Regions from separate parts of the uncultured Enterovirga sp. genome, predicted to be linked through region 1. Evidence: predicted binding sites of a transcription regulator. Region 1 holds the regulator's gene; each other region holds the start of a gene.
The links. The regulator LexA, encoded in region 1, represses DNA repair genes until DNA is damaged. The targets are predictions, from matches to a motif close to TGTTCNNNNTGTGTTCNG.
Positions count from the first base shown of each region.

Region 2: a site for LexA is predicted at 3,772-3,789, ahead of ACFE87_RS08490 (putative DNA modification/repair radical SAM protein). Genes of this name have one in related genera too.
Region 3: a site for LexA is predicted at 1,326-1,343, ahead of ACFE87_RS11605 (PA0069 family radical SAM protein). Genes of this name have one in related genera too.

Region 1 covers NZ_CAXTAZ010000033.1:31,913-42,357, reverse strand. The annotation lists gene ACFE87_RS16120 (LpxI family protein) at 1-13, shown strand, start outside; gene lpxB (lipid-A-disaccharide synthase) at 6-1,190, shown strand; gene gltA (citrate synthase) at 1,361-2,653, opposite strand; gene gltX (glutamate--tRNA ligase) at 2,793-4,241, opposite strand; gene ACFE87_RS16100 (hypothetical protein) at 4,611-4,976, opposite strand; gene ACFE87_RS16095 (ComEC/Rec2 family competence protein) at 5,445-7,739, shown strand; gene lexA (transcriptional repressor LexA) at 7,778-8,476, opposite strand; gene ACFE87_RS16085 (MFS transporter) at 8,588-9,814, opposite strand; gene ACFE87_RS16080 (AI-2E family transporter) at 9,897-10,445, opposite strand, start outside.
Region 2 covers NZ_CAXTAZ010000012.1:34,733-45,177, forward strand. The annotation lists gene ACFE87_RS08460 (DUF6356 family protein) at 1-51, shown strand, start outside; gene ACFE87_RS08465 (L,D-transpeptidase) at 267-770, shown strand; gene ACFE87_RS08470 (patatin-like phospholipase family protein) at 774-1,829, opposite strand; gene ACFE87_RS08475 (3-hydroxybutyrate dehydrogenase) at 1,826-2,611, opposite strand; gene ACFE87_RS08480 (YqaE/Pmp3 family membrane protein) at 2,729-2,899, shown strand; gene ACFE87_RS08485 (DUF72 domain-containing protein) at 2,904-3,689, shown strand; gene ACFE87_RS08490 (putative DNA modification/repair radical SAM protein) at 3,799-5,013, shown strand; gene ACFE87_RS08495 (UdgX family uracil-DNA binding protein) at 5,131-6,606, shown strand; gene ACFE87_RS08500 (M48 family metallopeptidase) at 6,707-7,447, opposite strand; gene ACFE87_RS08505 (polyhydroxyalkanoate depolymerase) at 7,519-9,000, opposite strand; gene ACFE87_RS08510 (SPFH domain-containing protein) at 9,236-9,736, shown strand; gene ACFE87_RS08515 (ActS/PrrB/RegB family redox-sensitive histidine kinase) at 9,768-10,445, shown strand, end outside.
Region 3 covers NZ_CAXTAZ010000019.1:35,450-45,894, reverse strand. The annotation lists gene ACFE87_RS11615 (neutral zinc metallopeptidase) at 1-645, shown strand, start outside; gene moaB (molybdenum cofactor biosynthesis protein B) at 646-1,185, shown strand; gene ACFE87_RS11605 (PA0069 family radical SAM protein) at 1,381-2,556, shown strand; gene wrbA (NAD(P)H:quinone oxidoreductase) at 2,587-3,189, opposite strand; gene ACFE87_RS11595 (LysR family transcriptional regulator) at 3,301-4,194, shown strand; gene ACFE87_RS11590 (MDR family oxidoreductase) at 4,204-5,184, opposite strand; gene ACFE87_RS11585 (MAPEG family protein) at 5,190-5,588, opposite strand; gene ACFE87_RS11580 (MFS transporter) at 5,607-6,848, opposite strand; gene ACFE87_RS11575 (hypothetical protein) at 6,945-7,688, opposite strand; gene ACFE87_RS11570 (DMT family transporter) at 7,699-8,679, opposite strand; gene ACFE87_RS11565 (ROK family protein) at 8,732-9,628, opposite strand; gene ACFE87_RS11560 (tyrosine phosphatase family protein) at 9,636-10,232, opposite strand; gene ACFE87_RS11555 (hypothetical protein) at 10,275-10,445, opposite strand, start outside.

The sequences.
Region 1 (10,445 bases):
CGCTCATGGCTGAGCCGCTGCGGGTCTTCCTGGTCGCAGGCGAGCCTTCGGGCGACCAGCTCGGCGCGAGCCTGATCCGGGCGCTGCGCAAGGGCCATCCGGGCGAGGTAATCGTCGAGGGCGTCGGCGCCGAAGCCATGGCGCGCGAAGGTCTCCGAAGCATCTTTCCGCTGACCGACATCACGGCGATGGGCGTGATCCAGGTCGTGCGGAAGCTGCCGCTGATCCTGCGCCGCGCCTCGGACGTGGTCGCAGCCGCGGTCGCGGCCCGGCCGGACGTCCTCGTCATCATCGACAGCCCGGATTTCACCCACCCGGTGGCGCGCCGCATCGCGCGCCGAATGCCGGACCTGCCGATCGTGAACTACGTCAGCCCTACGGTCTGGGCCTGGCGTCCGGGCCGTGCCGCCAAGATGCGGCGCTACGTGGCCCATGTGCTGGCGTTGAAGCCGTTCGAGCCGGCCGCGCATCTCCGCCTCGGCGGTCCGCCCTGCACCTATATCGGCCACCCGCTGATCGAGCGGCTGGACGATCTCGCGCCGGCGGCGGGTGAGCGGAGCCCTCTCTCGGAGGGCCCGCTCCGGCTCGTGGTGCTCCCGGGCAGCCGGCGTGGCGAGATCTCGCGCCTGATGGCGCCCTTCGGCGAGACGCTGCGGCGCGTGGTCGCCGGGTCGGAGCGCGAGATCGAGGTGACCTTGCCGGCCGTGCCGCATCTCTCGGCCGAGATCCGGCGGGCCGCCGAGGGCTGGCCGGTGAAGCCCCGCATCGTCGAGGGCGAAGCGGCGAAATACGAGGCGTTCCGCCGCTCCCATGTGGCGCTCGCGGCCTCCGGCACCGTGACTCTGGAACTCGCGCTCGCGGGCGTGCCGATGGTCGTCGCCTACCAGGTGTCCCGGGCCGAGGGCCTGCTGAAATTCCTGATCACCACGTCGACCATCGTGCTGGCCAACCTGGTCGTCGGCGAGAACGTGGTGCCGGAATTCACGCAGGAGGATTGCATCCCGGAGAAGCTCGCGGCCGCCGTGATGCCGCTCCTCGACGATACGCCGGAGCGTCGCCGCCAGGCCGAGGCCTTTGCCCGTCTGCCGGAGATCCTGGAGGCGGACGCACCGACGACCCCGAGCGAGCGCGCTGCCGCGATCGTGCTGCGGGTCGTCGCGGAGTGGCGAGCGGGAACGCGGCTCGGCTGAGCGGCCAGGCCGTCATGCGTGCTTCGAGGCCGACCTTCGGTCGGCACTCACCATGAGGAGGTGGGTCGAATCCACCACGCACCCATGCCGAGGTGCCCGGCGAAGCCGGGCCTCGAAGGACGCGCTCTTGCGGTCCGCTTTGCCGACCCGGAACGACGAGGCTGAGGCTCTCAGCTTCGCTGGGCGATGGTCGGGTAATCGCGCTGCGCTGCGCCGGTATAGAGCTGGCGCGGACGGCCGATCTTCTGGGACGGGTCCTCGATCATCTCCATCCATTGCGCGATCCAGCCGACGGTGCGGGCGAGCGCGAACAGCACGGTGAACATCGAGGTCGGAAAACCCATCGCCTTGAGCGTGATGCCCGAATAGAAGTCGATATTCGGGTAGAGCTTCTTCTCGATGAAATAGTCGTCCTTCAGCGCGAGCTGCTCGAGCTCCATCGCGACATCCAGCAGCGGGTCGTCCTTGATGCCGAGTTCGGAGAGGACCTCATGCGTCGTCTTCTGCATGATGCGGGCGCGGGGGTCGTAGTTCTTGTACACCCGGTGACCGAAACCCATCAGGCGGAACGGGTCGTTCTTGTCCTTGGCCTTGGCGACGTATTTGGCGACATTCTCCGGGTGGCCGATCTCGGCCAGCATCTTCAGCGCCGCCTCGTTCGCGCCGCCATGGGCGGGCCCCCACAGGCAGGCGATGCCGGCCGCGATGCAGGCGAAGGGGTTGGCCCCCGATGATCCCGCGAGGCGCACCGTCGAGGTCGAGGCGTTCTGCTCGTGATCCGCGTGCAGGATGAAGATCCGGTCGAGCGCGCGAGCCAGGATCGGATTGACCTTGTACTCCTCGCACGGAACCGCAAAGCACATCTGCAGGAAGTTCGACGTGTAATCGAGCGAATTCATCGGATAGATGAAGGGCTGCCCGATGTGGTACTTGTAGGCGCAGGCCGCGAGCGTCGGCATCTTGGCGATCATCCGGATCTGCGCGACCATGCGCTGGTTCGCGTCATGGATGTCGGTCGAGTCGTGATAGAAGGCCGAGAGCGCGCCGACCGACGCCACCATGATGGCCATCGGGTGGGCGTCGCGCCGGAAGCCCTGGAAGAAGCGGTTCATCTGGTCGTGCACCATCGTGTGGTGCGTGACGCGGTAGACGAAGTCCGCCTTCTGCGGCCCGGTCGGCAACTCGCCGTAGAGCAGGAGGTAGCAGGTTTCGAGGAAGTCGCCGTGCTCGGCCAATTGCTCGATCGGATAGCCGCGGTAGAGCAGGACGCCGGCGTCCCCGTCGATATAGGTGATCTTGGATTCGCAGGCGGCCGTGGAGGTGAAGCCGGGATCGTAGGTGAAGGCGCCGGTCTGCCCGTAGAGCTTGGAGATATCGATCACGTCCGGCCCGATCGTGCCCGACTTGACCGGGAAATCGATCGTCTTGTCGTGCACGGTCAGGCTGCTGCTATTGCCGCTCATCGGGCTCGCCTCTCATGTCCATGATGGCCCGCGACGCGAAGCATGGAGCACGCCAGCCCGCGGGAAGGATACGGGACAGCGCCGAGGCCGCCTTCGCACCTGTCGTTCCCCGGTTCGGTATCGGATCGCCAGAGGGCGTTCAAGCCGCGTTCGAGGCCGCGTCTCCGGCATCGGCCTGGGCATCGATCCGCGCAAGGCAGAGATCGCGCCCGACGATGGCCATGACGTCGAAAAGTCCGGGCGAGGTGCCGCGACCGGTAACCGCGGCCCGCAACGGCTGCGCGATCTGGCCGAGCTTCACGCCTGCCGCTTCCGCGCCCGCCCGGACCGCCGCTTCGAGCGAGGCCGGATCCCAGGCGGCGAGGGCGGCCAGACGGGGTCGGATCCCGGCAAGCCGCGCGCGGCCCACCGGATCGAGGATCGCCTCGGCCTTGGCGTCGAGCGCGAGCGGGGTCGGACCGTAGAGGTAATAAGCGAGGTCCAGGAGTTCGATCAGCGTCTTCGCCCGCTCCTTCAGGCTCGGCATCGAGAGGAGGAGTTGCTCCCGCAACGCAGGAGCGAAGACCGGCCCGAGGTCGCGCGCGGGCCCGACGGCGGGCAGGATCTCCTCGATCGCCTGCACGACAGCTTCGTCCGGCGTCTCGCGCAGGTGATGCCCGTTCAGGTTCTCGAGCTTGGCGAAATCGAACCGTGCCGGCGAGCGGCCGATCTGGGGCAGGTCGAAGGAGGCCACCATCTCGGCATCGGAGAAGATTTCCTGGTTGCCGTGGCTCCAGCCCAGGCGGACGAGGTAGTTGCGGAGAGCCGATGGCAGGTAGCCCATGGTCCGGTAGGCATCGATGCCGAGCGCGCCATGGCGTTTCGAGAGCTTGGCGCCGTCCGGCCCGTGGATCAGCGGGATATGCGCCATGGTCGGCACGCTCCAGCCGAGCCCCTGGTAGATCTGGCTCTGGCGGGCTCCGTTCGTGAGGTGGTCGTCGCCCCGGATGATGTGGGTGATGCCCATGTCTTGATCGTCGACGACGACGGCCAGCATGTAGGTGGGCGTGCCGTCCGAGCGCAGCAGCACGAGGTCGTCCAGATCCTTGTTCTGCCAGACGACCCGGCCCTGGACCTGATCCTCGATCACCGTCTCGCCGTCCTGTGGCGCGCGGAGGCGGATCACCGGCGCGACGTCCGCCGGCGCCTCCGCCGGATCGCGGTCGCGCCAGCGTCCGTCGTAGCGGGGCGCCCGACCCTCCTTGCGGGCGAGGTCGCGCATCTCGCCGAGTTCCTGTTGCGAGGCCCAGCAGCGATAGGCCCGGCCGTCGGCGACGAGGCTCTCGGCCACCTCCCGATGCCGCGCCACGCGGGACGATTGGTAGACGACATCCCCGTCCCAATCGAGACCGAGCCAGGACAGCCCCTCGAGGATGGCCGCGATCGCGGGCTCGGTCGAGCGCTCGCGGTCCGTGTCCTCGATGCGAAGCAGCATCCGTCCGCCGAAGCGGCGGGCGTAGAGCCAATTGAACAGGGCGGTGCGGGCGCCGCCGATGTGAAGAAAGCCGGTCGGCGACGGCGCAAAGCGCGTGACCACGGGGTCTGGCATGGCGGTAGGGCTTCGTCAGGAGAGAGGGGGTCGACCGTGCCAAAGGCTCGGGTGGCAGCCGGTTACCCATCGTTTAGCATGGCCGGTACGGCGGCGTTAAGTCGGTACGACGGCGTCGTGGAGCGAGAGCCGGCGGCGTTGTCCCCCCGCTGGGCCCCCGTGGCGCGGCATCGTGCGGCAGCCGCCGGATCGGCATCACTGGCCTGATGCTCGAGCGCGCGACGCGCGTCCGCCCGTCATCAGGACCGGCTCGTTCTCCCTCGTGAGTTCGTTGCGTCGTGGCCGCCTGCGCAAGAGGGTCGGAGACCCGGGATCGGCCATGCCGCCGCCCAGGCTCCGACCCTCAGGTCGATGCGCGCGAGCGCCGGGCTAGCAGCTGCAGCCGATATTCTTGGAGACGATCCGCTGGCCGGCGATGGAGACGGTCACCTCGACGCCGCACGGAATGCCCCACTTGGTGCAGATGTCGAGGCAGGCCTGAGCAGCGGTCCCGCTCGGGAAAGAGATCGGGATCGGCAGGCAGACGCTGCCGAGCCCCAGCGGAAGATTGAGGCAGACCTGTCCGTTCTGGACCGTGAGGCTGATGCATTGCGCAGCCAGCTTCAGGCTGCCGTCTTCCAGCATCGGCTGGGCATTGGCGGCCTGCGCCATGCGGGCCTGGCTGTGCCGACGCGCCGCCTCGAGGGCCTGATTGACGGATTCGGCGCTGAATTCCGGATATGACTCGTTGGCCATGTTTACCTCCCGTTGTGCCAAAGACTGGCACAACTCAAGGTAGTGTACGGAACGGACGGTCGCAACTGGAATTTGTGGTTCGCGCGCGCGGAGCGGCCGCATTCGTGCTGCCCGGATAGGCCAGCAGCGGTGACGATCCGGCCGGGCCAAGACTATCGCCGGTCGTGGTTCGGCTCCCTCGTGGCCGCCAAGTACCGCCATGCCTCACGCGGAAACGTCGCCCGATTGTGACGCAGCCGGGGTCTTCGGGATCGGCCGAGCTCGACAGCGAGGTCTTGGCCGAGCTCGTCGCCGGTGGCCCGAACCACGGCGGACACGCGGAAGCTGCAGCGCCATCGTGGATTCGCGGCCGAATCCCGATGCGACGGGTGGCTTCCGGCCGGCGATCGTCTAGCATGCGCAAGACAGCGGCGTGGCGTCGGTACGATGCGGTCAGCAGGCGAGCGGCACCGGGGCGGGCGCGAGGGCATGGCCCGGACGCGTTCCGCTGCCGGCGCCGCGGCTGCAGGGACCGCGCCGGCGATCCGGGCTGGCGGCTGGAATGCGGCCGTCCGGAATGCGCTGGCGGCCTTGCCCGCGCAGCTCTCCGACCTCGTCCAGCAGGAGATCGACCGGCGCAGGCTCTTTCCCTGGATCGCGGTCGCCTACGGGCTCGGGATCGTGCTGGCCTTCGCGGCGGACGGCGCGGTTTCGGTCTGGCCTCCGCTCGCGGCCGGGGCAGGCTTCGCCTGCGGGGCGTATCTCGCCCGCCACCGCTTCGGCCGCATGATCGTCTTCGTGGCGCTGACTGCCGTCTTCTTCGGGTCCGCGGCCGCGCTCGTCCGCACCGAGATGGTGGCTGCTCCGGTCCTCGACCGGCTCCACGTCGGACGGCTCGAGGGGTTCATCGAGACGGTCGAGGAGCGCGCCTCCGGCGGCGGCCGGCTCGTGATCCGGACGGCGAAGCTCGAGCGTCGGGAGGGCGGGCAGGTCCCGTCCAGCGTGCGCGTGACGGTCCGGGCGGTCGCGGGCCTGGCGCCGGGCGATTACGTGGGTGGAACGGTCCGGCTCTTGCCGCCGCCGGAAGCGGCGCGCCCGGGCGGCTACGACTTCGCCCGCGACGCCTATTTCCGCGGGATCGGCGCGGTCGGCTCGGCCTCGGGCCGTCTTGTGAGGATCGAGCCGCCCCCGTTCGCGCCCGACCTGTCCTTGCGGAGCGCGGCCCTGATCGACCGGGCCCGGAACGCGCTCACGGCCAGGATCGTCGAGGCGATCGGCGGGCAGGCCGGCGCCGTCTCGGCCGCGCTCGTCACCGGCAAGCGCGGCCTCATCGACGAACGCACGAACGACATCCTGCGGGCGGCCGGAATCTACCATGTCGTGTCGATCTCCGGCCTGCACATGGTGCTGGCCGCAGGCCTCTTCTTCGCCGCGACGCGCGCGCTCCTGGCGCTCTCGCCGGCGCTGGCGCTTGGCTGGCCGATCAAGAAGATCGCGGCGATCGTCGGCATGGCGGGCGCGACGGCCTATTGCATCTTCTCCGGCTCGGAGGTCGCGACCGAGCGCTCGCTCGTCATGATCCTCGTCATGCAGGGCGCGATCCTGTTCGACCGGCCGGCGCTGTCGCTCCGCAACCTCGCCATCTCGGCGATCCTCGTCCTGACGCGGGAGCCCGAGGCGCTGCTCGGACCGAGCTTCCAGATGTCCTACGCGGCGGTCGCGGGCCTGATCGCCTTCGCCGAGGCGGCGCGTCGGGTCCGCCCCGCGGCGGAGGCGGGCGACCCGCTTCGTCGGGCGGCACTCTGGGTCGGCATGACGCTCGCCGGCATCCTGGGCACGACGCTCGTCGCGACGCTCGCGACCGGGCCGTTCGGAACCTTCCACTTCCAGAATGTCCAACCCTACGGGCTGATCGGCAACGCCGCGACCCTGCCCCTCGTGTCCTTCGCCGTGATGCCGGCCGCCGTGATCGGCGTGGTCGCGCTCCCCTTCGGCCTTGACCGTCCGATCTGGGCGGCCATGGGCTATGCCACGGACGGCGTGCTCCGCCTGTCGGAATGGGTCGCGGGTTTCGCCGGTTCGACGCTGGTGGTGCCGGCCTTCGGGGCGGGCGCGCTCTCGCTCTTGGCCTTCGCGCTGCTCGTCGCGACGCTCTGTGGTTCGGCGCTCCGGCTTCTCGCGGGCCTTCCCTTCATTCTGGGCGTGGCGCTCGCCTCCGCTGCGCCGCGCCCGGACATCTACGTGGCCCGGGACGGGTCGGGCGCCGCGGTCCGGGGCCGGGACGGCCGGCTCGCGCTCCTGGGGCGGGTCCCGGCCTTCACGGCCGAGCAATGGCTCAAGGCCGATGGCGATGCGCGCCGGGCCGCGGATGCCTCGCTCAAGGCCGGACCGCGCTGTGACCGGATCGGCTGCACGATCGAGATGCGGGACGGCCGGATCGTCTCGCATCTCCTCGACCGGCGCGGTTTTGCCGAGGATTGCGGCCGTGCCGCCGTCGTCCTCTCCCACCTTCAGGCACCGCCGGACTGCGCCGCGCCCACCCTGGTCGACCGCGCCTTCCTGGCCGGACACGGAGCGACGACCCTGTTCGCGACGTCGTCGGGGTTCCGGCTCGAGACCACCCGCCGCCCTGGCGAGAGCCGGCCATGGCTCGCCCGCAAAGCCTCCGCGAGGCCGGCCGCCGCCATCGCATCCGCCTCGCCGCCGCCGGGCAGGCCCGCCTCACGTCCTGCTCCGGCGGAGGAGGCGGTGCCGGACCTCCCGGATGCCGATGCGGAGCCTTGAGGCACTCGCACCGGGAGGACGGGCGCGCCGCTCGGCCGTCAGTACCGCCTGACGAGACTCACGAGCTTGCCCTGGATGCGGACGCGGTCGGGGCCGAGCACGCGCGTCTCGTAGGCCGGGTTCGCGGCTTCGAGCGCGATGGAGGATCCGCGCCGGCGAAAACGCTTCAGCGTCGCCTCCTCGTCGTCGATCAGCGCGACGATGATGTCGCCGGTCAGCGCGTCGTCCTGGCGTTTGATGACGACCGTGTCGCCGTCGAGAATGCCGGCATCGATCATCGAATCGCCCCGCACCTCGAGCGCATAATGTTCGCCCGACGCGAGGAAGTCCGGCGAGAGCGTGATCGAATGCGAGCGGTTCTGCAGGGCGGAGACCGGCGTGCCGGCCGCGATGCGGCCCATGACCGGGATCGAAACGGCCTTGCCGCCGTCGGGAACGCCGCCCGGAGCGGCCGCCGGCGTCGTACGGGCTCGCCCGAAATTGCCCTCGACGACGCTCGGGCTGAATTTCGGCCTGGCGGTCGTCTCAGGCATGCGCAGGACTTCGAGCGCCCGCGCCCGGTTCGGTAGCCGCTTGATGAAGCCGCGCTCCTCGAGAGCGGTGATCAGCCGGTGGATGCCCGATTTCGACTTCAGGTCGAGCGCCTCCTTCATTTCGTCGAAGGAGGGCGGCACGCCGGATTCGGAGAGGCGCGCGTGAATGAAGCGCAGCAACTCGTTCTGCTTGCGGGTCAGCATCGTCGCGCTCCTGCTCGAACGACTCGGGTGAGAAACAAAGCATGAACGGCGTAACCGTTCTGCTAATGTTCCACAAGCGGCGATGTGGACTTTCGGACCTACTCTTCCGCTCTACTCGGCCGGCGCGATCGCGGGATCGGCTTTCGCCCAGAGTTCGGGGCGAAGCTCCTCGGGCCGATCCGGGAAGAAGAGGGCGCACAGGAAGGTGACGGTCGCGACCCCGGCAAGGACCAGGGTCGCCGAGGTGAGGCTGCCCGTGCGTTCGTGCAGGAACCCGATGAGCGGGGCTGCCACGGCGCTGCCGAGGAAACCCATGAAGAAGCGCACCGAATAGAGCTTCGCCCGCAGCGGTGGCGCGACGTAGCGGGCGGTCATCGTCTCGTTCACGGTGACTTGCCCGAAGATCACCGCGGCCGCGACCCCGGCTAGCGGCAGGACCAGCCAGCCCTGCGCGAAGGAGAGCGCGGCGAGGGTCGGGGCGAGGACGAGGGCCAGCGGCAGGAAGAGGCGTTTCAGCGTCGTGCGGTCGATGAGCCGTCCGACCGTGAACTGGGTCGCGGCGCCGCACAGCGTGACCGCGAAGGCCAGGATTCCGACGATCGGGATCAGGTTCGCGTCGCCGGCGAGCCGCTCCTGCATCAGCTTCGGCAGGAGAAGCGTGAAGGCGTTGAAGACGAGGCCCGAGACGACCGCGATCGCGAGCAGCGTCGCGACGGCGCGCCGGACGAGGGGCGCCGGGATCACCGGGAAGGGCGTCGCGGAAGGATGGGCGGCGTGGTCGTATTCCGGCACCCCAATCCAGAGGAGGCCGAGCCCGATGCACACGATGCCGGGCACCATGAAGGCGACCTGCCAGCCGTAGCGCTGGGCGAGGAAGGCCGTGACGACCGGCGCAAGGGCGACGCCGAAATTGCCGAAGACGCCGTTCGTGCCGATTGAGCGGCCGGGTCGCTCGCCCGCCGCCTCGACCAGCATCGCGGTCCCGATCGGGTGATAGATCGCCGCGAAGAGCCCGGCCGAGCCGAGTGCCAGCGCGAGGAGGAGGGGGGTCGCCGCGAAGCCGGCCGCGATCAACGACAGGCCGGTGCCGAAACAGAAGGCCAGCATCAGCGCGTGGCGCCCGATTCGGGCGGCGAGCCATCCCTGCGGGAGCGAGGCGACCCCGTAGAGGACGAACATGCCGGTCGCGAGCGCGAGCACCGGCCCGTAATCGGGCCCGAAGGCGCCGCCGGGCCGGGCCATCACCAGCACCGCCGTCGGCAGGATCAGCAGGCTGTAATGGGTGAGGAGATGCGCGGCGTTGACGAAGACGATTTGCCGGCGGGCCGAGCTCGCCATGATGGAGCCTCCGCGAGGATCGTGAGCCGCCCCGGCACTAGACGAAGGTCGCGCGAGCGTCCAGCACGGCCTGAAGGGCGCCTCAGGCGGCGCTTCGGGCTTCGCCGGTCGTGCCCGGCGCCTTCGCTCCACCTTCCAGGACGCGCTCGATATAAATGCGCCGGACCACGACCATGACCACGGCGAGGAGCGGGGTGGCGACCAGGATGCCGGCAACCCCGAACAGCGTCCCCATCCCGAACAGCACCACGATCAGCAGGACGGGCGGGATGTCGACCTGCGATTTCTGCACGATCGGCTGCAGGACGTTGTTCTCGACCTGCTGCACGCCGACCAGCAGGCCGAGCGTCCAGAGCGCCGTGGTGGTGTCGGCCGCGAGCGCGATCAGGATCGCCGGGACGGCGGACAGGATCGGTCCGAGATAAGGGATGAATTCGAGAAGGCCGGCCAGGAGCCCGAGCACGAGCGCGTAGGGCACGCCGATGGCCCAGAGGCCGAGCGCGACCATGGCTCCGATGAAGGCCATGAGGATGAGTTGCGCCCCCAGCCACGACACGATCGTGCTTTCGAGCTCGTCCAGGAGTTCGTCCGCGAACGCGCGGTGCCGCACGGGGACGAGCCGCACGAAGCC
Region 2 (10,445 bases), on a different contig from region 1:
GCCTCGACCCGGGTGCCGGACACGCTGCTCGCCTGGGACCCGGTGATCTGACGGCAGCATCTGCGGTCGGTTAACGCTTAACCCTCTGACACCGCGAGGTTCTTCTCGGCCGCGAAAGCGCCCGATTCACCCCTCGTCAGCCATCTTCCCCAACCTCTTCGATAGGGATCGCGGTCACGTTCACACCCGAAGGTCAGCCAAGAAGGGCCTCGGGGCGCATGGTGTTCAAACAGAGTGGTCGGGCGACCGGGATCGGTCTCGCCCAGATGAAGCGTCTCGCGCTGGTCGTCGCGGTGGTGATGGGTTGCGTGGTGGCTGGAAAGGCCGGCGCCCGGGAACTCGTGACCTTCCCGGAGGGCATCGCCCGGCCGGGGACGATCGTGATCCGGACGACCGAGCGGCGGCTCTATCTCGTCGGGCGCGACGGCACCGCGATCCGCTATCCGGTCGCGGTCGGCAAGCCCGGCAAGCAATGGTTCGGCTGGTCGGCGGTCGACGGCAAATATGTCGAGCCGGCCTGGTCGCCGCCGGACGACGTGAAGCGCGACAATCCGAGCCTGCCGGCCGTGATTCCGGGCGGATCGCCCTCGAACCCGATGGGTCCGCGCGCCCTGACCCTCGTCGGCGGCGATTACGCCATTCACGGCACGAACCGGCCGAACTCGGTCGGCACCTACGCGTCGTATGGCTGCATCCGGATGTACAACCAGGACATCGTCGACCTCTACGCCCGCGTGCCGGTTGGAACGCCGGTTGTCGTCGTGCGGTAGGGGTTACGAATACGCCGCCCTGAGGTCGAGCGTGGCCCGCTCGCCGACCGCCGCGTAATTCTCCTCGAGCCAAGCCGTGGCGCTCGCCCGGCCGAGGTCCCGCAAGGTTTCGAAGAAGCCGAAATCGGCGTGGAGCCGCGAGGAGGCCATGTATCGGCCGAGCGCCTCGCCGCCGTCGATCCGGTGCATCAGGACGCGCTTGTAGTCGCTCCGGTCGAGCTTGCCCTCGTCGATCAGCCGCGTCACGAGGTCGATGACTCGGAATTCGCCGAGCAGCCCGCCGTTGAAGGTGACCTCCGTCAGCCGGTTCTGGATCTCGCGCATTTCGGTCGGCGTCGTGCGGCGTTCGACCGGGTTGATCTGCACCAGGATGACGTCGTCGCAGGCCGTCCCGTAGAACAGGGGATAGAGGGCCGGGTTGCCGACATAGCCGCCATCCCAATAGGGCTCGCCGTCGATCTCGACCGCCCGGAAGATGGTCGGCAGGCAGGCCGAGGCCATCACATGCTCGGGTCGGAGTTCGGCCGTCTCGAAGATGCGGGCCTTGCCGGTCCAGACATTCGTCGCCGAGACGAACAGTTTTACGGGGGCGCCGCGCAGCCGGTCGAAATCGACGAGGTCGCGGACGAGGTCGCGCAGCGGGTTGATGTCGAGCGGGTTCGCGCTCGTCGGCGACAGCGTGCCGCGCCAGAAGTCGAACAGCGCGTTCGAGGCGATCGGCGACCACATGTCCAGGAAGACGTCGAAGATGCGCCGCTGCGGGGCCGAGAGCCCGCCGTCGAGGCTGACATGGCGCCAGAAGGCCTCGAGCTGCATGCGGGCGCCGTCGGGCCCGCCCTCCAGCCAGCCATCCACCATGATGACGGCGTTCATCGACCCGGCGGAGGCGCCCGTGATCGCCTCGAAGGCGAGCCGCCCGTCCTCGATCAGCCGGTCCAGCACGCCCCAGGTAAAGGCGCCGTGGGCGCCGCCGCCCTGCAGCGCGAGGGAGACGGCCTTCTCGGCCCGCGGTCCGGCGAGGCCGCAGGGGCCCCGGTTCTCGCCGCCGCGCCCGCTCACGCGGCCGTCCAGCCGCCGTCGATCGAGAGATTGGCGCCGGTGATCTGGGAGGCCGCGTCCGAGCAGAGAAAGACGGCGAGCGCCGCGACCTGCTCGACCGTAACGAACTCCTTCGTCGGCTGCGCCGTCAGCATGACGTCGTTGATGACCTGGTCCTTCGACATGCCGCGGGCCTTCATCGTGTCCGGGATCTGCTTCTCGACCAGCGGCGTCCAGACATAGCCGGGCGAGATGCAATTCACGGTGATCTTGTCGGTCGCGACTTCGAGCGCCACGGTCTTGGTCAGCCCGACGAGGCCGTGCTTGGCCGAGACATAGGCCGACTTGAACGGGGAGGCGACGAGCGAATGGGCGGAGGCGGTCGAGACGATCCGGCCCCAGCCGCGCCGCTTCATCCCGGGAATGACGGCCTTGATGGCGTGGAAGGCGGCCGAGAGATTGATCGCGAGGATCTGGTCCCACTTCTCGTCGGGGAAGTCCTGCACCGGTGCCACGTGCTGGATACCCGCATTGTTGATCAGGATGTCGACCGATCCGAAGGTCGTCTCCGCGATCTCGACCATGCCGGCGATCTCGCGCGGGTTCGACATGTCCGCGGGTGAATAGATCGCCCGCACGCCGAACTCGCTCTCGATCCGGGCGCGCTCGGATTCGATCGCGGCCGCATCGCCGAACCCGTTGATGAGGACATTTGCGCCCTCCTTCGCGAGCGCGCGCGCATAGGCGAGCCCGATCCCGCTCGTCGAACCTGTCACCAAGGCGGATTTTGACGTCAGCGCCATCTCGCGATCTCCGATGCGGGGGTGGTTAAGCCGGGGAAGCCGGCATGTCACCAGCACCACGCGAGGAACCTCATCCGGCGTGCGATCGTTGCCCGCCGTTGCCCTTCGACGGACCTCATGGCCAGCATCCTCCGCATCCTGCTCGCGATCCTTCTGCCGCCCGTGGGCGTATTCTTCACCGTCGGCATCGGGCTTCAATTCTGGCTCAACATCCTCCTCACGCTGCTCGGCTATTTTCCTGGCATGATACACGCCGTGTGGATCATCGCCCGCCGGGCCCCGGCCTGAGGCGATGATCCGGGTTGGCGTCGGCGGCTGGACTTTCGCACCCTGGCGGGGTGCCTTCTACCCGAAGGGGCTGCCGGCCGCGAAGGAGCTTGCGCATGCGAGCCGCTGCCTGACCGCGATCGAGATCAACGGCACCTTCTACCGGACGCAGACGCCCGCAAGCTTCCGGAAATGGGCCGAGGAGACGCCCGACGGCTTCGTCTTCGCCCTAAAGGGCCACCGCTTCGTCACGAACCGCAAGGTCCTGGCCGAAGCCGGGCCCGGCATTGAGCATTTCCTCTCGTCGGGACTGCTCGAACTCGGCGACAAGCTCGGCCCGATCAACTGGCAGCTCGCCCCGACGAAGCGTTTCGACCCGGACGACCTGGCGGCCTTTCTGGCGCTCCTGCCCCATGAGCGCGAGGGAATGCGGATCCGGCACGCGATCGAGGCCCGGCACGAGAGCTTTCGGAATCCGGCATTCGTCGAGATGGCGCGCCGGCACGGGATTGCCATCGTCTACGCAGATTCCGACGACTATCCGGGGATCGCGGACCCGACCGCCGACTTCGTCTATGCGCGGCTCCAGCGTTCGCGTGAGGGCGAGCCTCTGGGCTACCCCGCAGCCGAACTCGACCTCTGGGCGACGAGGGCGAAGAGCTGGCAGGCCGGCCAGAGCCCGTATGGGCTCGATCACCTCGCAGGAGAGAGTTCGACGGCAGCAGGGCGCGACGTCTTCCTGTTCTTCATCTCCGGCGAGAAGGTGCTCAATCCTGCCGCCGCCTGCGCCCTCATCGAGCGCCTCGGCTGAGCCCGGAGGCCGTGACCTCGATCACGTCTGGTTGAGAGCCGTCGGGCAAAGGTTGATCCCGGGGAGAGAGGGGCCTACCTGAGGGAACATTCAGAGAACGAAATCGAGCATGGACGAGACCGTTGCCCGCAAGCTGCGCGTCCTCGCCGACGCCGCCAAATACGATGCGTCCTGTGCCTCTTCCGGGGCGCCGAGGCGATCTGCCGGGAAGGACGGCATCGGGTCGACGAATTCGATCGGGATCTGCCATTCCTACACGCCCGACGGTCGCTGCGTGTCGCTCCTCAAGGTGCTGCTGACCAATTATTGCCTGTTCGATTGCGCCTATTGCGTGAACCGGCGCTCCTCCAACGTCGAACGGGCCCGCTTCGCCACCAAGGAGATCGTCGACCTGACGCTCGCCTTCTACAAGCGCAACTATATCGAGGGGCTGTTTCTCTCCTCCGGCATCATCCGCTCGCCGGACTACACGATGGAGCAACTGATTTTGGTCGCGAAGACCTTGCGGCAGGCGCACGGCTATCGCGGCTACATTCACCTGAAGACGATCCCGGAGGCGAGCCCCTGGCTAGTCGAACAGGCTGGGCTCTGGGCGGATCGCCTGTCGATCAACCTCGAATTGCCGACCGACGAGGGCCTGACGCAATTCGCGCCCGAGAAGAAGGCGCCTGCCATCCGGGCCGCCATGGGCCAGATGCGCGAGCGCATCGCCCAGGGGAAGGAGGAGCGCCGCAGCTTCTCCCCGGCCGGACAGTCGACGCAACTCATCGTCGGAGCCGACGGGGCGAATGACGAGTCGATCCTCAAGGCCAGCGCCGGCCTTTACGACCTCTACGATCTCCGCCGCGTCTATTACTCGGCCTTCAGCCCGATCCCCGATTCCACCTCAACGCTCCCGTCGAAATCACCGCCGCTCCAGCGCGAGAACCGGCTTTATCAGGCCGATTGGCTGCTCCGCCATTACGGCTTCGCCGTGGATGAGATCACCTCGGGCGGGGAGGACGGCATGCTCGACCTCGCCATCGACCCGAAGCTCGCATGGGCGCTGAAGAACCGTCACCGCTTCCCGGTCGACGTGAACGCGGCCGACCGGGAGATGCTGCTGCGCGTGCCCGGCCTCGGCAAGCGTGCCGTCGACAAGATCGTCGTCACCCGACGCCACACCCGGCTCGGCCTCGACGACCTCGCCCGGCTCACCGGGACTTTAAAACGGGCCCGCCCCTTCCTGGTCGCCCGCGACCATCACCCGGGCGCCACGATCGACCGCCTCGACCTCCGCGGAACGCTGATCGAGCCGCCGGCCGCGCAGCTCAGCCTGTTCTGAGTCTCGCCTTGGCTTCTCCTACGCTCCTCATGGTGAGGTGGCCGGCGCAGCCTGCTCTCGAAGCGGGGCCGACCTGCGGTGCGTCCTTCGAGGCTCCGCTACGCGGAGCACCTCAGGATGATGAGGAGCTTTGTGGTTGAGCGAATGACTATGCGCCGGATCAGCCTGACTGAGGGCGCCGATCTCGACGGCTTCCGCGATGCCGTGCGGTCGCTCGTGGCCGTCGGGATCCCGCCCGAGGCGGTGAGCTGGGAATTGGGCGCACAGGCGAACCTGTTCGGGGACACCGAGCCGGTCTCCGCTGCGCCGCTCAGGCTGCCCCGCAAGCTCGGCGAGTTGATCCGGGAGGTGGTGCCGCACCGCGATCCGGAGCGCTACGGGCTCCTCTACGACGCGATCTGGCGCGTCTGCGGGGGCCAGCGCGACCTGCTCGAGATCGCGAGCGATCCGGTCGTCCACCGGCTCGACCTCTTGGCTCGGGCGGTCCGGCGCGACATCCACAAGATGCACGCCTATCTCCGCTTCCGGAAGGTCGAGGGCGGCCCGCCCGACGAGACGGAGCGCTACGCGGCCTGGTTCGAGCCCGACCATTTCATTTTGGAAGCGGCGGTGCCGTTCTTCGTCGAGCGCTTCCGGGCCATGCACTGGGCGATCATCACGCCCGTCGGCTCCGCGCTGTGGGAGGGGACGGAGCTGGTCTACGGCCTGCCCGGCACGAAGGCAGACGCGCCGGGCGAAGACGGGTTCGAGGCGGGCTGGACCGGATATTACGAGAGCATCTTCAACCCGGCCCGCACTAATCCGAAGCTGATGCGGTCGCACATGGCCAAGAAATACTGGCACAACCTGCCCGAGGCGGCCGCGATCCCGAATCTGGTTCGTTCGGCCGCCGGGCGGGTCAGCGGCATGATCGAGAGAGAGGCGACGATGCCCGCGAAGAAGAAGCCGGAGGGCGCGCTCGCCGCCATGCTGGACCAGGCGCCGACCACGCTCGAGGAGCTGAACGCGCTAATCCGGGCCGCCGGGCCGCTCGTTCCCGGGGCGACCCAGGCCGTCGTCGGAGAGGGGCCGGCGAATGCCACGATCGTCTTCGTTGGGGAGCAGCCGGGGGACGAGGAGGACCTGAAGGGCAGGCCCTTCGTCGGCCCTGCCGGCCGGCTCCTCGAGCGGGCTTTCGGCGAGGCGGGGATCGAGCGACGGGACGTCTATCTCACGAATGCCGTGAAGCATTTCAAGTTCGACCAGCGCGGGAAGCGCCGCATCCATGCCAAGCCGACGGCCGGCGAGGTGAGCCACTATCGCTGGTGGCTGATGCGCGAGCTGGAACTCGTCGAGCCGAAGCTCATCGTGGCGCTGGGCGGCACCGCCGTCCTCGCCCTAACCGGGAAGTCGGTCCCGATCACCCGCGCCCGCGGCCCGGCGAAGCTGCTCGAGGATTTCGCCGGCTTCATCACCGTCCACCCGTCCTACCTGCTGCGCCTGCCCGACGAGGATGCGAAGGCGGCGGCCTATGCCCAATTCGTCCAGGACCTGACCCAGGTCCGCGAACTCGGCGCCGCCGAGCGCGGCGGCCGGTCACACGCTGCGGCCTAATCCGCTCATCCCGGCAAAAGCCGGGATCCAACCTCGGCCGACCCCATCGGATGGGGGTTCTGGGCACCGGCTTCCGCCGGTGTGAGCGGAGGCCCGAGGGCTACCCGTAACGGTGCAGGCCGTTGCCGTGCCGCTTCAGCCAGATCTCCGCCGCGTCGGTGCCGGGGCACATGCCTCGGAGGAGCGACCAGAAGCGGTGGGAGTGGTTGAGCTCCCTCAGATGAGCGACCTCGTGCGCGGCGAGATAGTCCAGCACCTCGGGCGGGGCGAGGATCAGGCGCCAGGAGAAGCTGAGCGCGCCGGTCGAAGAACACGAACCCCAACGGCTGCGGGTATCCCGTGGCGTGACCTTACGGGCATCGATCCCGATCATGCCGGTATAGCGAACGACCGCCAGGTCGAGATCCGCCTTCGCCTCCGCCTGGAGGAAGCGCCGCACCCGGCCCGGGATACTTGCCACGTCGCCCGAGACGCTGATGACGGCCTCGCCGCCCGCGTCGCGGCTCGCCCGCGTCGCGGCGCGCGAGCTTCCGCCATGAACGAGGCGGTGCGGCTCTCCCCTGAGCGGCACGACGGCGCCCGGCTCGAAGCGAACGCGTTCGGGCACACGAGCCAGCCGCGCCGTAATCCAGCCGGCATGGGCATCGATAAAGGTCTTGGCGCTCGCCAGATCGGTCCTCGCCGGGAGCGTCAGGCTGACCTCGCCGGTGGTGGACGAAACCCGCAAGGTCATCCGACGCGAAGCGCTCCGACGGCGCAGATCGACCTTTAGCGGGCCGTCGGCCCGGGAGAGCGTCAGATGCCCAGGCTCGGGCGGGGTTGGTCGGCGAAGCCAGCGCATCGCAGGAGGCTGCCCGCCGGGCGCGAGGGTGTCACCCGCCCGGTCTGGAGGCCGGCCAGATGTCCACAGCGTCAGACGTGGGCCTTCTCGATCGCGCGGGCCCGTCGCTTGCTCTTCCGGTTCGGCGCCGGTGCCGCCTCGGCGAGCGCCTTTTCGAGCATCGGCGCGGGAGCCGTCGCAGGTGCGAGCGCGGCGACCGACGTCATGGTGACGGCGGCCGGGACATGCGCCACGGCCGGCGTCGGCGCAGGGGCGAGCGACGGAGCGGGAGCCGGCTGGACGGCCACGGTGCGGGCTGGAGCCTGCACGGGCACGGCATCCTGGCCCTGCGCGGCGATGAAGTCCGTGATCCGGGGCACGATCTCCTTGCGGAAGCGCGATCCGTTGAACACGCCGTAATGGCCGACCTTCTCCTGCAGGTGATAGACCTTCTTCTCGGCGGGCAGGTTCGGCGTCAGCTCGATCGCCGCAAGGGTCTGGCCGACCCCGGAGATGTCGTCCTTCTCTCCCTCGACCGCCATGATCGCGCAGCGGCGTATGGCCAGGAGGTCCACAGGCTTCTCGCGATGGGCCATCTCTCCTTTCGGCAGCGATTGCTGGACGAACACCGTCTCGACGGTCTGGAGATAATACTCGGCCGTCAGGTCCATCACGGCCATATACTCGTCGTAGAATTCGCGATGCTTCTCGGCCGCATCGCCGTCTCCGCCGACGAGATGGTTGAACATGTCCCGGTGGGCGGTGACGTGACGGTCGAGATTCATGGCCATGAACCCCGACAGCTGCAGAAAGCCCGGATAGACCTGCCGCATCGCGCCCGGATAGCCGAACGGGACGGTGTGGATGCAGTTCTGCCGGAACCATTCCACCCCGCGCTGCTCGGCGACGAGGTTCACGGCCGTCGGCGAGCGGCGCGTGTCGATCGGGCCGCCCATCAGGGTCATGGACAGCGGGATCGCCTCGTCGTTCTCGGCCTCGAGAAGGGCAATGGCAGCGATCACCGGCACGGCCGGCTGGCAGACCGCGAGCACGTGAAGGTCTGGCCCGAGTTCGCGGCACATCGCGATGACGTAGTCGATGTAATCGTCGAGATCGAAGCTTCCGGCCGCAACCGGTACCATCGAGGCATCGACCCAATCGGTGACCATCACCTCGTGCGTCGGTAGAAACGCCTCGACGGTGCCGCGCAGGAGCGTCGCGTAATGGCCCGACATCGGGGCGACGATCAGGAGCTTCGGCTGGCTGCGCGCCTCGTCGAAGCCGACCCGCCGGAAGGCGACCACCTGTCCGAAGGGTCGAGTCCAGATGACCTCTTCCTTCACGTCGAACTGACGATCCCCGATCATCGTCGAGGCGAGGCCGAAGGTGGGCTTGGCATAGCGCCGGGTCGTGCGCTCGAACATCTCGCAAGCGGCCGCCATCGAACGCCCGACCGGCGTTCGGCCGAGGGGGTTCGCCGGGTTGTCCAGCATGAGCCGCGTCATGTCGTTCGCGACCCGTGCCGGCGCCAGCAGCATCTGCGCGGCGTCGTACCAGAAATACGCGTGGTCCATGTGGGCTCCTCACGACCGGATGCTGCGCTGCAGCAAAGTTCCCGGGCTTCTAAAACAAAGCTGTCCCGGCTCTGTTCCACACAGACAAGCGCGATCGGAGTTACGAACGGTCTAAGACGGAGTTCCTGCGACATTCGCGCAACGCTCGCCGGAGGGGCGGCAGAGGCTGCCGCAATTCGACCGTAAGAACGTAGTCATCGCTCGTGCGAACGGCGGCAGGGTGGGAAGAGGTGGGATGAACCGGTTTCTGACCATGATCGCCGGCGCGATCGTCATCCTGTCAGGCCTCTCCGTCCTTTTCGGAACCTGGTACACGATCGACCAGGGAACGCGCGGCGTGATCCTCCGCAACGGTGCGCTGCTCGGGATCGCGCAGCCGGGCCTCGGCTTCAAGCTGCCGCTTATCGACACCGTGCAGAAGACCTCCGTCCAGACGCATGTCGAGACCGAGGTGCAGCGCCTGCGCCAGAATGCGAATCGCGAGAAGGTCCAGGCGGAAATCACCGTGACTCAGGCGAATGCGCGCGCGAATGGCGTGAGGGCCCAGGCCCAAGCCGAAACCGACAGCATCCGTCTGAAGGACGAGGCCGAGGCGACCGCGATCCGGGCCCGGGTAGCCGCTCTGGGCGAGAATCCGAATCTCGTCACGCTCGTTCAAGCCGAGAGATGGAACGGCATCCTGGCGACCACGATGGTGCCGGGCGCGGCGGTGCCGATGATCAGCGTGAGCCGATGACCGCACGGGGTCTGGCCCGCAGGGTCGCGCGATGAGGGATCTTGCACCCGTCTCCTTCGGCCGCGAGGCCCGGCGGCTGAAGCTCGACACCATCGTGCGCCTGCGCTGGCTGGCCGTCACCGGGCAGTGCCTCGCGGTCAGCGTCGTCCACCTTCATCTCGGCTATCGGCTCCCGTTCCTGACCTGCCTGGCCGTGATCGCGGCGGCGGCTGCGGTGAATCTCTGGATCACGCTACGGGAGCCTGCGAGCCATCGTCTGGCGGAGAATCCCGCTACCGCGCTCCTCGCCTTCGACATCGTCCAGCTCGCGGCGCTTCTCTACCTGACGGGCGGCCTGCAAAATCCGTTCGCGGTCCTGTTCCTAGCCCCCGTCCTGATCTCGGCCGCATCGCTCTCGCCGATGCGGACCCTGGGGCTGGGGCTCCTGGCCGCGTTCAGCGCGACCATCCTGGCCCGCCTTCACCTCCCGCTACCCTGGAGCGTCCCGGGCGGGCTCGTGCTGCCGGACGTCTATGTCGCCGGGATCTGGACCGCGATCCTCCTCGCGATCGCCTTCACGGCCGGCTTTGCCTACCGGGTGGCCGAAGAGGCCCGGCAGCTTGGCGAGGCGCTCGCGGCGACGGAATTCGTGCTCGCCCGCGAACAGCACCTGTCGCAGCTCGACGGGCTCGCCGCCGCCGCGGCTCACGAACTCGGCACGCCCCTCGCC
Region 3 (10,445 bases), on a different contig from region 1:
GACCAGTATGGCCGGCTGGCGCAAAGGATCCTCGGCAACACGGAGGACGTCTGGAAAGAGGTCCTGCCCGCCCAGGCCAACAAGGCCTACGTGCCGACCGGCATGGTGCTCTACACCCGCGGCACGCGGTCGGGCTGCGGCAGCGCCCAATCGGCGATGGGACCTTTCTATTGCCCGCTCGACCGCAAGGTCTATCTCGACACGACCTTCTTCGACGAGATGCAGCGCAAGTTCAGGACCGGTGGCGACTTCGCCTATGCCTATGTGATCGCGCATGAGGTCGGCCATCACATCCAGAACGTCCTCGGCATCCTGGGCAAGGTGCAGCGCCGGCAGCAGGACGTGGACGAGCGCGAGGCGAACCAGCTCTCGGTCCGGATCGAACTCATGGCCGATTGCCTGGCCGGCGTCTGGGCCAACAAGTCCAACGAAAAATACAACGCCATCAACGACGAGGATATTCGCCAGGCGATCGCGGCCGCCCAGGCCATCGGCGACGACCGGCTGCAGAGCCAGAGCAGGGGCCAGGTGATGCCGGACAGCTTCACGCACGGCTCCTCGGAGCAGCGGGTGCGCTGGCTGAAGACGGGCCTTCGGACCGGGCAGGTACAGAGCTGCGACACCTTCCGGACGAGCCGCCTCTAGGTGGCCGGCCTCGATCTCGCCCGGAGCTTCGTCCCCCTCGGGATCGCGGTGCTCACCGTGTCCGACACCCGTCAGCTCGCGGACGATCGGTCGGGCGACACGCTGGTCGCGCGTTTGACCGAAGCCGGGCATGTTCTCGCCGGCCGCAGCATCGTGCCGGACGACGTCGAGGCGATCCGGTCGGCGGTGCGCGGCTGGATCGCGGATACGGACGTCGATGCGATCATCGCAACGGGCGGGACCGGCTTCACCGGCCGCGACGTGACACCGGAGGCGCTCGAACCGCTCTTCGAGAAGCGCATGGACGGCTTCTCGGCCATCTTTCACCGGATCAGCTACGACAAGATCGGCACCTCGACGCTGCAATCGCGCGCGACCGCGGGCGTCGCGGGCGCGACCTACATCTTCGTCCTGCCGGGCTCGCCCGGCGCGTGCCGGGACGCCTGGGACGGCATCCTCCAGGCTCAGCTCGATTACCGGCACCGGCCCTGCAACTTCGTCGAGATCATGCCGCGGCTGGACGAACACCTGCGGCGCTGACCGGGCATATCGCCCGCCCCCCGCCCGACTTGTCCACAGGAACCGGGGCTTATCCACAGGCCCGTCGGAACATAGGAGGTACGTGATCCTTGCCATCACGACCGTAGTGAGAACGCGCCCTTAGAGCGTCGCCGTTGCAATGTTCGCGTTTCGTTCTAGTCTAGCGATGCCGAATCGCCCGGCCAGGAGGTTCAGATGGCCAGAACGCAGCTGAAGGGGACACCGGCCGAGCCGCCCCGACCGGCGCAGCGCGGCGTGCATACCGTCATCGACCGTCGTCGGCCGGACATCCGGACCTATGAGGGCGTCGAGCGCGAGCGGCGGCACGGCCGTGGGGTCGGCGGAAATCCGGACGGCCGGTTCGAGCCGATCCAGCGCGAACGCGCCTTCGACGGATGGGATTTCGCCGACGAGCCGCTTCCGATCCGGACCGAGGTGACGCTCGAGAAGCCCCGCACGATCATCGCCCGGAACGATTCGCCGGACATCTCCTTCGACCGGTCCGTGAACCCGTATCGGGGCTGTGAGCATGGCTGCGTGTATTGTTTCGCCCGGCCGAGCCACGCCTACCAGGGCCTGTCGCCCGGGCTCGATTTCGAGACCAAGCTCTTCGCCAAGCCGAACGCGGCCGAGCTCCTGCGGAAGGAACTCGCGGCGTCGAATTACGAGCCGAAGACGATGGCGCTCGGCACCAACACCGACCCCTATCAGCCGATCGAGCGCACCTACCGGATCACGCGCTCCATCCTAGAGGTGCTGGACGCGACGAACCACCCGGTCGGGATTGTCACGAAATCGGCCCTCGTGACGCGGGACATCGACATCCTGGCGTCGATGGCGGAGCGGGGGCTCGCCAAGGTCGCGATCTCGGTGACGACGCTCGACCCGAAGCTTGCCCGGCGCATGGAGCCGCGTGCGGCGACCCCGACCAAGCGGCTCTCGACGATCCGGATGCTGGCTGAGGCCGGGATCCCGGTCTCGGTCCTGGTCGCGCCTATCATTCCGGCGATCAACGACCATGAGATCGAGGGCGTGCTCCGCGCGGCCTATGCGGCCGGGGCGCGGGAGGCGGGCTACGTCATGCTGCGGCTGCCGAACGAGCTGAAGGGGCTCGTTCGGGACTGGCTTGCCGAGAACTACCCGGACCGCATGAAGCACGTCCTGTCGCTGGTCGAGGATACGCGCGGCGGCAAGCTCTACGATTCGGCCTGGGGCGAGCGCCAGACGGGGGTCGGGCCCTATGCCTGGATGATCGGCCGCCGCTTCGAGGCCGCGTCGGAGCGGATCGGCTTCAACAAGCAGCGCCGGACGCTCCGGACCGACCTGTTCACGCCCCCCATGCGGCAGGGCGCGCAGCTCGCGCTCTTCTAGAGCACGTCAGGGAACGCGCCGGGCGGCGCCTCAGCCCTTCAACTTTGCTGCGATCTCGGCGAGGTATTTTCCCTGGAAGCGGGCGCCGTCGAGTTCGACCGCGCTCGGTTTGCGGCTGCCGTCACCGCCTGCGATGGTCGAGGCGCCGTAGGGCGAATTCCCCATGACCTCGGCCACACCCATCTGTGCCTGGAAGGAATAGGGCAGGCCGGTGATGACGAAGCCGAGATGCATCAGCACCGGCAGGAAAGTCAGGATGGTGGATTCCTGCCCGCCATGCTGCGTTGCCGACGACGTGAAGACACCCGCGACCTTGCCGTTCAGCTTGCCCTGCGCCCATAGACCGCCGGTCTGGTCGATGAAGGATTTCATCTGCGCGGCCATGTTGCCGTAGCGGGTCGGCGTGCCGAACAGGATGGCGTCGTAGTCGGGCAACTCATCGACGGTCGCGATCGGGGCGGCTTGGTCGAGCTTGTAATGGGACGCGGCGGCGACGTCCTGCGGCACCGTCTCGGGCACCCGCTTCACCACCGCCTCGGCCCCGGCGGCACGAGCGCCTTCGGCTGCCGCAAAGGCCATCTCCTCGATATGGCCGTAGGTGGAATAGTAGAGGACCAGGACTTTCGCAGGCATCGAACCACCTCGTCTATGCGGCCGGCCGGACCGGCGTTGCGCTCAACTAGGCCTTTCCGGGCGATCGCGACACGCCTAACGGTGCATCCTCACCTTTGCCCGGATGCAAGGATGCCCGACACCTTCTCCTCCGATGACCTGAAACTCGTCCTGGCCGTGAGCGAGGGCGGAGGCCTCGGCGCGGCGGCGAGGCGGCTCGGTGTCGACGGCTCGACCGTGTTTCGGCGGCTCGGGACGCTCGAAGCGCGGCTCGGGACGACATTGTTCGAGCGAAGCCGCACCGGCTACGTGCCTACCCCAGCGGGCGAGGACATGGCGGCGCTCGGCGCCCGGTTCGAGGACGAGATCGCGGCCCTGTCGCGGCGCCTCGCGGGCCACGCTCCGGCCCCGGAGGGCGACGTCCGGGTCACCACCAACGACACGCTGCTCCAGCATCTCCTGACACCCATCTTCGCGCGTTTCCGCGAGACCCACCCGAAGATCCGCCTCGACATCGTGGTCTCGAATTCCGCCCTGAACCTCGCGCGCCGCGATGCGGATGTCGCGATCCGGGTCACGCCTTCCCCGCCCGAGACGCTGGTCGGACGACGCATCGCCACCGTCGCCTGGGCCCTCTACGGCTGGGCCGGCCTCGCCGCGCCACCGGCCGACTTCTCCGGTCAGGACTGGGTCGCGCTCGGCGGCGGGATGGAGGCGGTGCCGGCAGCGCGCTTCGTCCGACGGCAGGCATCCGCGGAGCGGATCGTCTACCGGGTAGATACGGTGCTGGCGCTGGCGGATGCGGTCGAGGCCGGGATCGGCATCGGACCCCTCCCCTGCTACGTCGCCGATCGGCGCCCGGGCCTCGTCCGGCTGCTGCCGCCCGATCCCGACCTCGCCGGATCGATGTGGCTGCTCGCCCATCCCGACCTCCGCCACACCCCGCGTGTGCGGGCGCTGCTCGACGTCCTGGGCGAGGCGATCGGCCGGGAGCGCGCCCGGCTCGCGGGCGAGGTGGCCCCGTAGCCGCGCGGCTCAGCCGATCTCGACGACGAGCCGGCCGCGGATCCGGCCCGCCATGATGTCGGCGCCGGCCTGGATGACGCCTTCCAGCGGGATCGTCGTCGTCATGGCGGAGAGCTTCTCGCGATCGAGGTCGCGGGCGAGGCGTGTCCAGGCCTCCACCCGCAACGCCCTCGGGGCCATCACGGAATCGACGCCGAGAAGGGCGACGTTGCGCAGGATGAAGGGCGCGACCGAGGCGGGAAGGTCCATGCCGCCGGCGAGACCGCAGGCCGCCACCGCGCCGCCGTAGCGGATCATCGAGAGGACATTGGCGAGCGTGGTCGAGCCGACCGTGTCCACGCCCGCGGCCCAGCGCTCCTTCGCGAGCGGCCGCGGCGTCCCCTCCAGCTCCGCACGGGCGACGATGTCGCTCGCGCCGAGGCCCTTCAGGTAGTCAGTCTCCTCGCTTCGGCCGGTCGACGCGGTCACCTGCCAGCCGAGCTTCGACAGGAGCGTGATCGCGACCGACCCGACCCCGCCGGCCGCGCCCGTCACGACCACGGGGCCGCTTTCGGGCGAGAGGCCGTGCCGCTCGAGGGCCATCACGCAGAGCATCGCCGTATAACCGGCGGTGCCGATCGCCATCGCGTCGGCGGGCGACAGGCCCTCCGGCAGCGGCACGAGCCAGTCGCCTTTGACGCGCGAGCGCTCCGCATAGGCTCCGAGATGGGTCTCGCCCGTGCCCCAGCCATTGAGGACGACCGTATCGCCGGGCGCATGATCCGGATGCGACGAGGCCTCCACCACGCCGGCGAAATCGATCCCCGGGACCATCGGAAAGCGGCGCACGACCGGCGCCGTGCCGGTGAGGGCGAGCCCGTCCTTGTAGTTCACGGTGGAATGCGTGACCCGGACGGTCACGTCGCCGTCCATCAGGTCGGCTTCGGCGAACGCGCCGATGCGGGGTGCCGCGCCCTTCTCCGCGATGACGACGGCCCGGAAACCCGACATCGCGTTCAACCCCAGTGGAGGCCAAGAAGCATCAGCAAGATACCGAGCACCGAAACCAGGAAGACCATCGTCCTGACGTAGGTGATCCCGGCCACGTAAATTCCGACATAGGCCAGCCGGGCCCAGAAATAGAACGTCGCCCCCCAATAGGTGAGCGCGTTATGGCGGCCCGTCACATGCACGATCAGGATCGCGGCAGCGGCGAACGCGAACGTCTCCAGCAGGTTCTTGGTCGCCCGCTCGAGCCGCTCGCCGTAGATCGACATGCGTCGGGGCGGCGGCGTGTCGCGATTGCCCGCCCCATACGCGAAGCCATTGGCGGCGGTGAGGAATTGCGCGGTCGCGATGACCTGCACGAGGCCGAGGACGATCGTCCAGGCGAGATATGTGAGTTCAGTGTCCACGGGTGTCTCCTTCGCCGGTCAAGCCGGCACGGCCACCTGAGGTTCCCGGACGACCGGCTGCTCGCGGATCGGCAGGTTGATCGCGGCGGAGGCGAGCCCGAGCGCGACCGACAGCCACCAGACCACATCGTAGCTGCCGAAGCCCTCGTAGAGCACCCCTCCCAACCAGACGCCCAGGAAGCCGCCGACCTGGTGGGAGAAGAACACGAAGCCGTAGAGCATCGCCATGTAGCGCGTGCCGAACATCAGCATGACAAGGCCCGAGGTCGGCGGGACGGTGGAGAGCCAGAAGGCGCCCATCACGATGCCGAAGACGATGCAGGAGGTCGGCGTGATCGGCAGGAGGATGAAGACGGCGATGGCGAGGGAACGCCCCAGATAGATCCAGGCCAGCAAGAAGCGGCGCGGCATTCGGGACGAGAGCCACCCGGCGGTGAGCGATCCGGCCGCGTTCGAGAGCCCGATGGCGGCCAGCGTCCAGCCGCCGACCCAGGACGGCAGACCGGCATCCTTCAGGAAGGCCGGCAGGTGGACGGTGATGAAGGCGAGCTGGAAGCCGCAGGTGAAGAAGCCGAGCGTGAGGAGCACGAAGCTCCGGTGCCGGAAGGCCTCGCCGAGCGCCTGCGGGATCGACTGGTTCGGCGCCGGGCTCGGGCCGCCCATCGGCGAGGTGTTCGGCCCGGGCCGGGTGGACAGGAAGGTCGACAGGGGCAGGATGAGGAGGACGCTAGCGGCGAACACCACCAGCGCCTGCTCCCAGCCGAAGGAGGCGATGAGCACGTTGCCGATCGGCGGGTAGAAGAACTGGCCGAAGGAGCCGGCCGCGGTGCCGGCCCCGAAGGCGAGCGGGCGCCAGCTCTCCGGCAGCAGCTTCCCGAAGGCGCCGAGGATAAGGTTGAAGGAGGCGGCGGAGAGGCCGAAGCCGACGAGCACGCCGGCCCCGAGATGGAGCAGGCCGGGCGTGGTCGCGTAGGACATGACGACGAGCCCGGCGGCGTAGAGCACGGCCCCGACGCAGAGGACGCGGGTCATGCCGTAGCGGTCGGCGATCGCCCCCGCGAAAGGCGCGCCGAGGCCCCAGAGCAGGTTCTGGATCGCGATGGCGAGGCCGAACGTGTCGCGGCCCCAGCCGAATTCGGTGATCATCGGCAGCTGGAAGAGCCCTGCCGAAGCCCGCGGCCCGAAGCCGATCAGCGCGATCGCGCAACCCGCGAAGACGATCCACTCGGGCGGCATCCGCCCGTCCACGCGTGGCCACATGTCGATCTCTCCGCGCTAGACCGGACCGCTTTAGCGATCAATACGGAATCCGCCAAACGCGTTCGGTTCATCCCTCCCATCACGGACGCGAATGCCTCAACCTGGTGCGAGCGGGCCCTCCGGGAGGGCGTCGCGCTTCGCCTTGGCCCGCTGGCCGGCCCGCGCCTGCGCCTCGCGGGCGCATTTCCCGAGATGCGCCTCGCGGTTGATGACCTGGAGATTCGGCCGGCCCCAATGATCGAGGAGATCCGGCCAGGGCATGGCCCGATGCTCGCGCCAGACCCGGAACAGCGGCACGCGATGATCCACCTCGGCGGTCCTGAGAAGGCGGCGTCCCGTCTCCGGGCAGCAGCGCCCCTGCGCGCGCTTCAAGGCCTGGACCTGTCCGGAGGGATCGCACCAGAGCTGCCAGGCGACGACGCAGGCGGAATGCCACGTCGCGCGCTTGTTCGGCCGCCCGTCGCCCCAGAGGTCGCGGTGCCAGCCGAAGCGGAAGACCGGCTGGCCGCAGACGCAGCAATGGCCGGGTCCTCGGGCGAAGGCGGTTTCGCGGAACGGCGCCGGCGGGCAGCGGAAGCTCGTGCGTCGGCCCTCCGTCGCGACGTCGAGACGCCAGGCCCAGCCGTCCGGGGTGCCGGAGCGTCGGGCGAGCGCCCGCGCCAGACGGTCGGCACGCAACGGATGCGCGCGCCAATAGCCTTCCATCGCCCGCCGCAGGGTCGGCGGGATCAGCGGGCGGGCGAGCGCATGGTTCAGCACCGGCGCGGGAAACACGGCCGGCAGGGCCCGCCGGAGCCGGGCGAGCGACTTTTCGTTCCGGCCGTCGCGCCATGCGCTCATCCGGGATCCTTCAGGGTCGGGGTCGATTCGGAGCGGCCAGGATGGCCTGTCCGGGTGACCGTTCCGTTTCCGACGGGCCGTCGTCCTCGGGGCTGGGGGCGGCTCCGTTCCGCGGTGCAGCCCGGGGCGGATCACCTCGCAGCAACACGGTCGCCGAGGCCGCGACGATCAGGGCGAGGCCGATCCAGTCCGTGGCGGTCGGGCGCTCGCCGAGGATCAGCGTCGCGCCGATGACGCCGATCCCGGGCACCAGGAGCGAGCCGACCGACGCAATCCCGGCCGGCATCCGGCCGAGAATCACGAACCAGAGCGTCGTCGCGAGCGCCTGGCCGACGATGATGTTGTAGCCGAGCCCGAACCACGTCGTCGCGAGCCGCGGCAGCTCCTGCGGCAGCCCCTCGAAGGCGAGCATCCCGATCGTGGTCAGCACCGCGCCGAACGCCATCTGCCAGCTCGTGAGGACGAGACGGGGCACGGGGATCGGGTAGCGTTTCAGGAGGATGCTGCCGGCGGCCCAGACCACACCCGAGAGGAGCGCATAGACGAGCCCGACCGAGAATTCGCCGGCCTGGATCACCGGCCAGCCGAGCGCGACGAGGCCCGCGCCGCCGAGCCCGAGGCCGGTGATCCGGCGCCGGTCGAGCCGCTCGCCCAGCACGATCCTGGCGAAGATCACCGTCCAGATCGGCATCGTATAGGACAGGACCGCGCTCCGGCTGGTCGAGGCCGAAACCTGTGCGAAGGCGCTGAGGAGGTTGTAGCCCACGATCGGCAGGACCCCGATGCCGAGGAGCCGCACCCACATCCGGCGCGGCACGGCGGGCGACATGCCGGTCGCCGCCATCGCGCCGAACATCAGGACCGTGGCGGCCGCGAAGCCGACGCTGCGCAGGGTCCAGGGCTGGATCTCATCCAACGCGAGCCGGACCGCCGGCCAGTTCAGCCCCCAGCCGAGCCCGAGAAGACCGACCAGCATGGCATTCCGGATCATCGAAGGAGTCCGGTCCGCAGCGAGCGGAGCGCTCCCGACCCGCGGGCTTCCGTCACGCCTTCCAGAGCCAGGCGGCGCCCCGGACGCCCGAGGCGTCGCCATGCCGATGCCGCACGATGGCCGTCGCGAACCGGTCGGAGAAGACATGCGGCTCGATCGCGGCCGGGAGGTCGCGGTAGAGCTCGTCGACATTCGACATGCCGCCGCCGAGCACGATGATGTCCGGATCGATGAGGTTCACGGCGCTCGCGATGCCGCGCGACAGGCGGTCGAGATAGGCGGCATAGGTCGCACCCGCCGCGGAGTCTCCCTGCCGCATGGCCGCGACGATGGCGGCAGCCTCCAGGGCCTGGCCGGTACGCTCGCGATGGTCGCGCTCGATGCCGGTCCCGGATACGAAGGTCTCGATGCAGCCGGACCGTCCGCAGAAGCAAGGCGGGCCGGGCCGCTCCTCGTCTCGCGGCCAGGGCAGCGGGTTGTGGCCCCATTCGCCCGTGATACGGTTGCGGCCGCCGAGCGCCCGACCGTCGATCGCGATGCCGGAACCGGCACCGGTTCCGAGGATGACGCCCCAGACGACGGGATGGCCGGCCCCTGCCCCGTCCACCGCCTCGGAGACCGCGAAGCAATTCGCGTCGTTCTCGACCCGAACCTCGCGGCCGAGCGCGCCGGCGAGGTCGCGGTCGAGCGGACGGCCGTTATTCCAGGTCGAGTTCGCATTCATGACGAGGCCGGTCGCGGGCGAGATCGCGCCCGGGATTCCGATCCCGACGCTGCCGGTGCGGCCCGTCTCGGCCTCGATCTCGGCGACGAGCCCGGCGATCGTGGCCATGCAGCCGTCGTAATCGCCCTTCGGGGTCGCGACCCGTCGGCGTGCCAGCGTCTCGCCTTCGGTCGAGAGCGCGATTCCCTCGATCTTGGTGCCGCCCCAGTCGATGCCGATCAGCATGGGTGGCTCAGGCCGCGGCCGCCACCTCGACGGCACGGTCGACCTCGAGCGCGCGGCCGAGCCGGCGCATGACGTCGGCGAGATGCGGCTTCGCGGCGATCTGCCGGGCATGAAGCCGGGTCACCGCGGCCGAGAGCCGGCCGTCGCGCCCGAGGATGTCGTCAGCGAAGCCGATCATGCGCAGGTTAGGCCACGCCTGGGGCCGGATCGCGACGAGCCGCTCGATGACGCCGTCATCGCTCTCGTCCGGATAGGCCGCGAGCAGCATCATCGTCATCGCGGCCGTCGAGCGCGAGATGCCCATGTGGCAATGGATGAGAAGGTGCCCGCTCTCGCCTTCGGCCTTACCCTCGACCACCTCGTCGCCGAAGGCCACGATCTCCTCGACGTGATGCCGCTCGGGAAGGATCATGTCGCCCATCGGCGCGACGATGTCGTGGAAGCGCAGCGTGGTGCGGTGGTGCCGGTCGTAGGCCTGGAAGGATTCGGGATCCGGCGTGCCTGGGTCCAGGATCGAGAGGATGTGGCTGACGCCGCTGTCGCGGTGTCCGTCGAGCTCTTCGAGGCCGCAGACGGTGAGGAGTGAGAGCGAAGCGCGTTTCATCGCGCGCCTCTAGCAGCAATGGCCGGGCGATCCTACCCGGGCCTAATTCTCGGTCTCGTCCTCGTCGTCCTCCTCCTCGCCGACATGAGCGCGGCAGAAGGCGGGCGCCTCCGCCCCGAGTAGGGCGCAGCTGCGGTGGATCTCGTCCCGGATCAGCCCGCAGCGATACTCGGCGTTGCAGGGCGGACGCGAGGCCAGCGACACCTGCCGGCA